2 regions of the Micromonospora sp. NBC_01796 genome follow, and region 1 is predicted to be linked to the other one. Evidence: riboswitches for the same ligand, from Rfam matches in the RefSeq annotation. Region 1 holds a riboswitch; the other holds the start of a gene.
What was found. Region 1 has a riboswitch for cobalamin ahead of OIE47_RS31210 (ribonucleoside-diphosphate reductase subunit alpha). Riboswitches for the same ligand answer to the same signal wherever they lie in the genome.

Region 1 (4,153 bases):
ATCGGGACCCCCGCGACCACCTGCTCGACGATCGCGTCGAAAACCGCCTCGAACAGGCCCTCCTTGTTCTCGTAGAACGAGTAGACGAGGCCGGCGCTGATCCCCGCCCGCTTGGCGAGCCGGTCGACCCGCGCCCCGGCCAGGCCGTACGCGGCGAACTCCGACAGGGCCGCCTCCAGCAGGCGCTGACGTTTGGTCTCCGGGTCACGGGTACTCATGCTCCCAGCTTGCCTACTGAACATTCATTTGACAAGCCGCCTCGACCGTGGATATCGTCGCCTTACTGAATGAATGTTCACTACGAAGGAGTGGTGTGATGCCGAACCACGCTCACTGGACACCCGAGGCGATCCCCGACCAGACCGGGCGTACCGCCCTCATCACGGGCGCGAACAGCGGAATCGGGCTGGAAACGGCACGGGTCCTCGCCCGGCACGGAACCCGGGTGATCCTGGCCGGGCGGAGCCGGGCACGGCTCGACGAGGCGGTCCGTACGCTGCGCGCCGAGGTGCCGCAGGCGGACCTGGAAACCCTGGTCCTGGACCTGGGTGACCTGGCCTCGGTCAGGGAGGCGGCCGAGCGGATCGCCGCGACCGAGACCCTCGACCTGCTGGTCAACAACGCCGGGGTGATGAACATCCCGGAACGCCGGACCACCACGGACGGGTTCGAGCTGACCTTCGGCACCAACCACCTCGGCCACTTCGCGCTCACCGCCCAGGTGCTGCCCGCCCTACGGCGCTCCCCCGCGGCCCGGATCGTGACGGTCAGCGCGATCGCCGCGACCTGGCGCAGCGGGGCACTGACCGACCTGATGAGCGAGGAACGCTACCGCCCGATGGCCGCGTACGCGAAGTCCAAACGCGCCAACGTCGTCTTCACCCGGGAACTCGCCCGCCGCCTCACCGGGACGACCATCACCCCCGTCGTGATCCACCCCGGCGCCGCCATGACCAACCTCCAACAGCACACCCGAGGTGCGCTCCTCCGGGCACTCAGCGGGGTGATGGAGAGGTTCCTGATGGGCTCGCCGGAGGGCGCCGCGTGGCCCAGCCTCTACGCCGCGACCAGCCCCGACGTCCACGCCGGCGCGTTCATCGGCCCCGCCTCCCGCAACCAGACCGCCGGCACGCCGAAACCGGTGGCCCTGCCGCGCGGCGCCGACGACCCCGCCGAGGGCAGGCGACTGTGGGCCGACAGCGAACGCCTCACCGGCGTCTCCTTCCCGCTCTGACCGGTAGCGCTCAGTGACGTACGCCGGGGTCCCTGCCCGGGCCGCGGCGTGCCGGCAGGGACCATTACGGACGGTGCGGCGGGTGTACGCCGACCCCGGACGACCAACCTCGATGGAGGGTGCCGGGTCCGCACTTACCAACACACCGACACGACATCTGGTGTTCGGTATCCAGCCCTCCCCCATATATAGTCTGGGCCGCGACTGGTTCAGCCGGGCATCCAACCCGGCTGAGGCAAGAGGGAACCCGGTGGAAGTCCGGGACTGCCCCGCAGCGGTGAGTGGGAACGACAGCCGTCACACAGCACTGGGAGACAACCGGCCTCTGCCGGGTGGCCTGGGAAGCGACGGTCAGTAGGGGGTCACGGGATTTCCCGGGGCCGCGCCCATGAGTCCGAAGACCTGCCAGCCGCGCCGCGCCGGCCATCCGTGCGCGGCGGTCCGAGGCCGCGCGGGACGGCCGACGGCACAGACGCGCGCCCTCGCGTGCGTCCCTGCCTGCCTGCGCGCACTCCGGACCTCGTCGGCGACGAGTACGAGGAGCGACAGGTGACGGTCACAGAGTTGATGCCGGACGGCACGACGGCGGACGGCGATCCGCCCGCGCCGGGACAGCGGCGTACGCAGATGCAGGTGCGCAAGCGCAACGGCGCGCTCGAGCCGGTCGACGTGAACAAGATCGTCCGGGCGGTGGAGCGCTGGGCGGACGACCTCGACGACATCGACCCGCTGCGGGTGGCGACCCGGACGATCAGCGGACTCTACGACGGGGCGACCACGGCCGAACTGGACCGGTTGTCGATCCAGACCGCCGCCGAGATGATCGGCGAGGAACCCCAGTACTCCCGGCTCGCGGCCCGACTCCTGGCCGGATACGTCGACAAGGAGGTACGCGGCCAGGGCATCGCGTCGTTCAGCCAGGCGATCCGCCTCGGCCACGAACTCGGGCTGATCGGCGACGACACGGCGCAGTTCGTCGCGGTCAACGCCCGCAAGCTCGACGACGCCATCGACCCCACCGCCGACCTGCGGTTCGAGTACTTCGGACTGCGTACGGTCCACGACCGCTATCTGCTGCGGCACCCGACCGGCCGGCTGGTGCTGGAGACACCGCAGTACTGGCTGCTGCGGGTCGCCTGCGGCCTGTCCCGTACGCCGGGTGAGGCGATCGGGTTCTACCGGCTGATGTCGTCTCTCGCCTACCTGCCGAGTTCCCCGACGCTGTTCAACTCCGGCACCGCGCACACCCAGATGTCGTCCTGCTTCCTGGTCGACTCGCCCCGCGACGAACTCGACTCGATCTACGACCGGTACGCCCAGGTGGCGAAGCTGTCGAAGTTCGCCGGCGGGATCGGGATCGCCTGGTCGCGGGTGCGTTCCCGGGGTGCGCTGATCCGTGGCACGAACGGGCTGTCGAACGGGATCGTGCCGTGGCTGCGGACGCTGGACGCGAGCGTGGCGGCGGTCAACCAGGGAGGCAGGCGCAAGGGCGCGGCCTGTGTCTACCTGGAACCGTGGCACCCGGACATCGAGGAGTTCCTCGAGCTGCGGGACAACACCGGTGAGGACGCCCGGCGTACGCACAACCTCAACCTGGCCAACTGGATCCCGGACGAGTTCATGCGCCGGGTCGAGGCCGACGAGACGTGGTCGCTGTTCGACCCGGCCGAGGTGCCCGAGCTGCCCGACCTGTGGGGGGACGAGTTCGACGCCGCCTACCGGTCCGCCGAGGCCGCCGGCCGGTTCGTCCGCCAGGTCAAGGCCCGTGACCTGTACGGGCGGATGATGCGGACCCTGGCCCAGACCGGCAACGGGTGGATGACGTTCAAGGACCCGTCGAACCGGCTGTGCAACCAGACCGCCGAGCCCGGCAACGTGGTGCACCTGTCGAACCTCTGCACCGAGATCGTCGAGGTCTCCAGCGACGGCGAGACGGCGGTCTGCAACCTCGGCTCGATCAACCTGGCCGCGCACGTCGCGGGCGACGACATCGACTGGGAGCGACTGCGCGAAACGGTGCGTACGGCCGTGCTCTTCCTCGACCGGGTGATCGACATCAACTACTACCCGAGCGTCGAGGCGGCGGCGAGCAACCCCCGCTGGCGCCCGGTCGGGCTCGGCCTGATGGGCCTGCAGGACGCCTTCTTCGCGCTCCGGATGCCGTTCGACTCGGCGCCGGCGCTGGAGCTGTCCACCAGGATCTCCGAAGAGATCTACCTGACCGCCCTGGAAACCTCCGCCGACCTGGCCGAACGGTTCGGCCCGCATCCTGCGTACGCGCAGACCCGGGCGGCCCGTGGTCAGCTCCAGCCCGACCTGTGGGGCGTGACCCCGACGCAGGCGCAGCGCTGGGACGCGGTACGGCAGCGGATCGCGGCACACGGTCTGCGCAACTCGCTGCTGGTCGCGATCGCCCCGACGGCGACCATCGCCTCCATCGCCGGCTGTTACGAGTGCATCGAGCCGCAGGTGTCCAACCTGTTCAAGCGGGAGACCCTGTCCGGGGAGTTCCTCCAGATCAACACCGCCCTGGTCCGGGAGCTCAAGGCGCTCGGCCGGTGGACCGAGCAGGTCCGTACCGAGATCCGGCGGGCGGAAGGTTCGGTCCAGGGCATCGAGTCGCTACCGGCGGACGTACGGGAGCTGTTCCGGACCGCGTGGGAGCTGCCCCAGCGGGCGTTGATCGACCTCGCCGCCGCCCGTTCCCCGTACATCGACCAGAGCCAGTCGCTGAACCTGTTCATGAGCGCACCGAACATCGGCAAGCTCTCCTCGATGTACCTGTACGCCTGGAAGTCGGGGCTGAAGACCACCTACTACCTGCGGTCCCGACCCGCGACCCGGATCCAGCAGGCCACCGTCGCCATCAACCGCCCGGTCGCCGTCGACACCGACGCGGTCGCCTGCTCGCTGGAGAAC
Region 2 (4,153 bases), 3.6 Mb from region 1:
TACGCGGTGATCTGGGCCTCGATCGCCTCGGAGGCCAACCCCGACGCGAACGTCAACAAGATCCACAGAGTCGGTGTCCGGACCTACCTCGACATCGGGATCGGCGGCGAGCCGCCCTCCAGTTTCGAGATCGGCGACCTGGTCCCGGCCCGGGACACCCTCGGCGTCCCCTCGGTACGCATCGCCGTCAAGAACACGGGCGAGCGGGCCCTGGACCTGACCGGCTCGGTCACCCTCTCCGACGGTCCGGCCGGCATGCAAGCCGGCCCGTTCGACGTGGTCGAGGGCACCACGCTTGCACCCGGTGAGTCCGGAACGGTGCTCGCGACTCTCCCCGCCGAGATACCCAACGGACCCTGGCAGATCGACGTCAACCTGGAAAGCGGCCAGGTCAAGGAGAGCCTTTCCGCGAGGATCACCTTCCCCGACCCGGGCAGGGTCGGCAAGCCCAGTTCGCCCCTGAGCCGCTTCGACTCGCCGTGGGTCCTGGCCGCCGCGTCACTGGTGGGCCTGATCCTGATCGCCGTACTGGTGCTCCTGATCCGCCGCCGTTCCCGGCGCCACCGGTACGACATGTCGGCCTAGGCACGACCGGGAAGACCCCTGGCCGCCGGCGCCGAGTCAGCTGGCGGCCAGGATCACCGGCTGCGGGGCGGCGTAGAACTGCGCGTCGGCCGCGTCCGGGGGCGCCGCCTGCGCCAACCGCTCCACCGCGACAAAACCGTCCGCCGCGTACGCGAAACCGGGGCGCCAGGGCACCACCTCGTCACCGGCGACGAGCGGGAAGCTCGACCGCTGCGCCCCGGTGGTCGAGTTCAGGGTGATCAACTCGTGCCCGTCGGTGAGCAGGTGCACCAAACCCGGCTGTACGGCGACGATCCGCATCGGCCCCGGCCCCGTACGCCGCCACAACTCGGTCCCTTCCCGGACCGAACGGGCCACCAGTTCGTTCCCGCTCGGGGTGAGCGCCACGTCTCCTTCGAGCACCGCCTCGGTCGGGTCGAGCAGCGGCATCGGGGTCGGTTCGCCCCGGTCCACCAGCCAACCTCGGCTGTTGCCGGCGCTGGTGGTCCGCAGCGCCGGACAGTTCGAGCCGCCGTTGCCGCAGCCCACCGGCACCACCGCCAACTCCGGCCCGGCGTCCTCCGGCCGCCACCGGTTCACCATGCGGCCGGTCTCCACGTCGTGGAACTCCGCCACCTGAGGGGACGCGCAGGCGTCGACGGTGACGAGCTGACCGGCGGTGGTGGTGAGCGCCCCGGCCCGGCAGGAGCCGTCGATGTCGATCCGCCACAACTCGTGCCCGTCGGACAGGTCCAGACCGCGCAGCCCGGACCCGCCGATCACCACCAGTACGGCGCGCCCCCCGCTGCCGGTGGCCGGGATCAGTCCGGCGGGGGTGTAGACGGTGCTCGCCCCGGTGCGGCGGCCGTCGTACCCGTGTCCTGGTGGTGGCCCGTCGGCCCGCCACCGGATCCGGCCGGTCCGGGCGTCCAGCGCGACCAGGTCGCCGTCCGACCAACGGCTGACCACGGTGGTCCCGCTGGCCACGATGCCGATCAGCTCGGCCGGCCAGCGCCGGTAGGACCAGTACGGCGTGCGCCGGGTCCGGGCGTCGACCGGTTCGTCGGCCCGGATCTGGCGGGCGGTGGCGTAGACCCGCAACCGGCCGTCCACGATCAGCGGGGCGGACGCGAGCGTGCCGACCACCCCGGTCGCCGCCCGCACCGGGGCCGGATAGTCGGCGCGGGCAGGGGTGAGCACCTCGGCGGGGGCGAGCACGCGGAAGGTGACCACGGCTGCCGCCGCGACGACCAGCACCGCCACCAGCGCGACCACAGCCGGCCGGCGCCGGCCCCACACGCGGCCCCGCGATCGCATCCAGTACCTCCGCTGGGCACCCTACCGAGACAGCCCCGACGTGCGGCTGGCAGGTCAGGCGGCAGCGGCCGGATCACCGCGATGATCATGATTGGTCGAGGTGACCACGGCGGCCAGGTCGGCAAGGTCACGTCGCAGCGCACCCTCGACGGTACGGGCCGCGAGTCCGCCGAACACCAGCGCGAGGAGCCGGGCGTACGGTGCCGTGACCGCGCCCTCCTGCACCACGCTGACCGCGGTCCAGCCACTGCGCCGCCGCCGACGTCGCCCCTGGACCGGGGTGAACGTGTACGCGGTCCGGTAGTCGACGCCTACGCCGGACGAGCTGACGGTGAGCCGGTGCGGTGGGCTGAACTCCTCCACCCGGAACTCCTCCAGCAACTCGGTGCCGTCCGGCAGGTGATGACTCTCCCGCCAGACCGTGCCGACCCGCGTCGGACCGGGGGTGAGCACCTCGATCCCGCTGATCGTGGAGAGCCAGTCGGATCGGCCGGGCAGGTCGGTGAAGACCCGCCACAACTCCTCGGCGGACGCCTGCACCAGCCGGGTCACCGCTACCGTCGCCATCACACCTCCCGAACCTCCACCGTACGGGGGGTGACCGACCATTAACGCGAACATTCGCGGAAGGCGACGAGAACGTGACCCGAGTGACGATCGAACCCGCCGCACTCGGATCCGGGAGCCGGTCCCGCTAGGGTTCGGACCGGCACGAACTGTTGCGAGGTGCCCCGCGCGAGCGGGGAGAATCGGGAAGCCGGTGTGATTCCGGCACGGGCCCGCCGCGGTGACCGGGGAGCTGCCACCCACGCGTACGAGACGCAGCCACTGGCCCGAACAGGGCTGGGAAGGCGGGTGACCAGCGCAGATCCGGAAGTCCGAAGACCGGCCTCGCTGTCACCAGCCCCTCTGTGGGGGCGCGAGCGCAGCGGGAGCCTGCCTTGGACACCGATCTCTACGACGTCATCCACCGTCGCCGGGACGTACGCGCCCAGTTCACCGGTGCCCCGATCCCGGACGAGGTGCTGCACCGCGTCCTGACGGCGGCGCACGCCGCGCCGAGTGTGGGGCTGTCCCAGCCCTGGGACTTCGTCCTGGTCCGGGATCCGGACCTGCGGCAGGAGTTCCACCGGCACGTGGAGCGGGAGCGGGACACCTTCGCGTCCACTCTGGACGGCGAAGCCGCCGAACGCTTCGCCCGGATCAAAATCGACGGCGTACGCGAGTCGACCCTGTCGATCGTCGTCACGTACGACCCGGAGCGGGGTGGACCAGCCGTGCTCGGTCGGCACGCGATCGCCGACGCCGGCCTCTACTCGGTCTGCCTGGCGATCCAGAACCTGTGGCTGGCCGCCAGCGCCGAGCGGCTCGGGGTCGGCTGGGTGTCGTTCTACCGGGAGCCGTTCCTGCGGGAACTGCTCGGCATCCCCGCCACCATCCGCCCGGTCGCCTGGCTCTGCCTCGGCCCGGTGACCCACTTCGAGCAGACCCCCGACCTGGAACGACACGGCTGGCGTCAACGCCGTCCCCTGTCGGCGGCGATCCACCAGGACCGCTGGCGTCCCTCCGTCTGATTCTGGATCGGGCTCGCCTACTCAGACTCGCCAGCGAGTGGCCGGACACATCCCCTACCAGCGCCTCACCAACCACTGACCCGTCAAGCGGAAGTGCCGGCTTGCGAAGCATGATCACTGCGCTCTGAGCTGTTCTCATGACCACCCGCAGAACAGCTCAGCGCGCGTGGATCATCGTCACCCACCCTCAGCGCCGGAAGGCACCGGACTTCGCACCGGCAACGAACGCCGCCCAACCCGCTGGCCCTACCACCAGCACCGGTCCAGCCGCATCCTTTGAGTCACGCACACGCACTACGCCCACGAGGTTGTCCGCCACCTCAACACAATCGCCCTGGCTGTTCGAGCGGCTGCTCTTGCGCCAACGGGCATCCAAAAGATTGATCACGACTCACTCCCTGCCGAGACATCGAAGCACATGTCAGTTGGCGCGGCATACGGCAGTCAAACGATGATCATTGCGCTCTGAGCTGTTCTCACGACCACCCGCAGAACAGCTCAGCGCGCGTGGATCATGAACTTCCACCCTCAGCGCTTGAACGCACCGGACTTCGTACCGGCAACGAACGCCACCCAACCAGCCGGCTCCACCACCAGCACCGGCCCAGCCACGTCCTTCGAGTCACGAACCCCGACAACCCCCACCAGGTTGTCCGCCACCTCAACACACTGACCTTGGTCGTTTGAACGACTGCTCT

Region 2: linked by a shared signal. The riboswitch ahead of bluB (5,6-dimethylbenzimidazole synthase) and the one ahead of OIE47_RS31210 (ribonucleoside-diphosphate reductase subunit alpha) in region 1 are both predicted to bind cobalamin.

Annotation. Positions count from the first base shown of each region.
Region 1 is NZ_CP109078.1:6,990,053-6,994,205, reverse strand. Features, by position in the region: gene OIE47_RS31220 (TetR family transcriptional regulator) at 1-218, opposite strand, end outside; gene OIE47_RS31215 (oxidoreductase) at 317-1,234, shown strand; cobalamin riboswitch at 1,423-1,658, shown strand; gene OIE47_RS31210 (ribonucleoside-diphosphate reductase subunit alpha) at 1,802-4,153, shown strand, end outside.
Region 2 is NZ_CP109078.1:3,358,658-3,362,810, reverse strand. Features, by position in the region: gene OIE47_RS15575 (hypothetical protein) at 1-585, shown strand, start outside; gene OIE47_RS15570 (outer membrane protein assembly factor BamB family protein) at 622-1,881, opposite strand; gene OIE47_RS15565 (SRPBCC family protein) at 1,936-2,448, opposite strand; cobalamin riboswitch at 2,593-2,789, shown strand; gene bluB (5,6-dimethylbenzimidazole synthase) at 2,823-3,455, shown strand; gene OIE47_RS15555 (DUF397 domain-containing protein) at 3,643-3,840, opposite strand; gene OIE47_RS15550 (DUF397 domain-containing protein) at 3,984-4,153, opposite strand, start outside.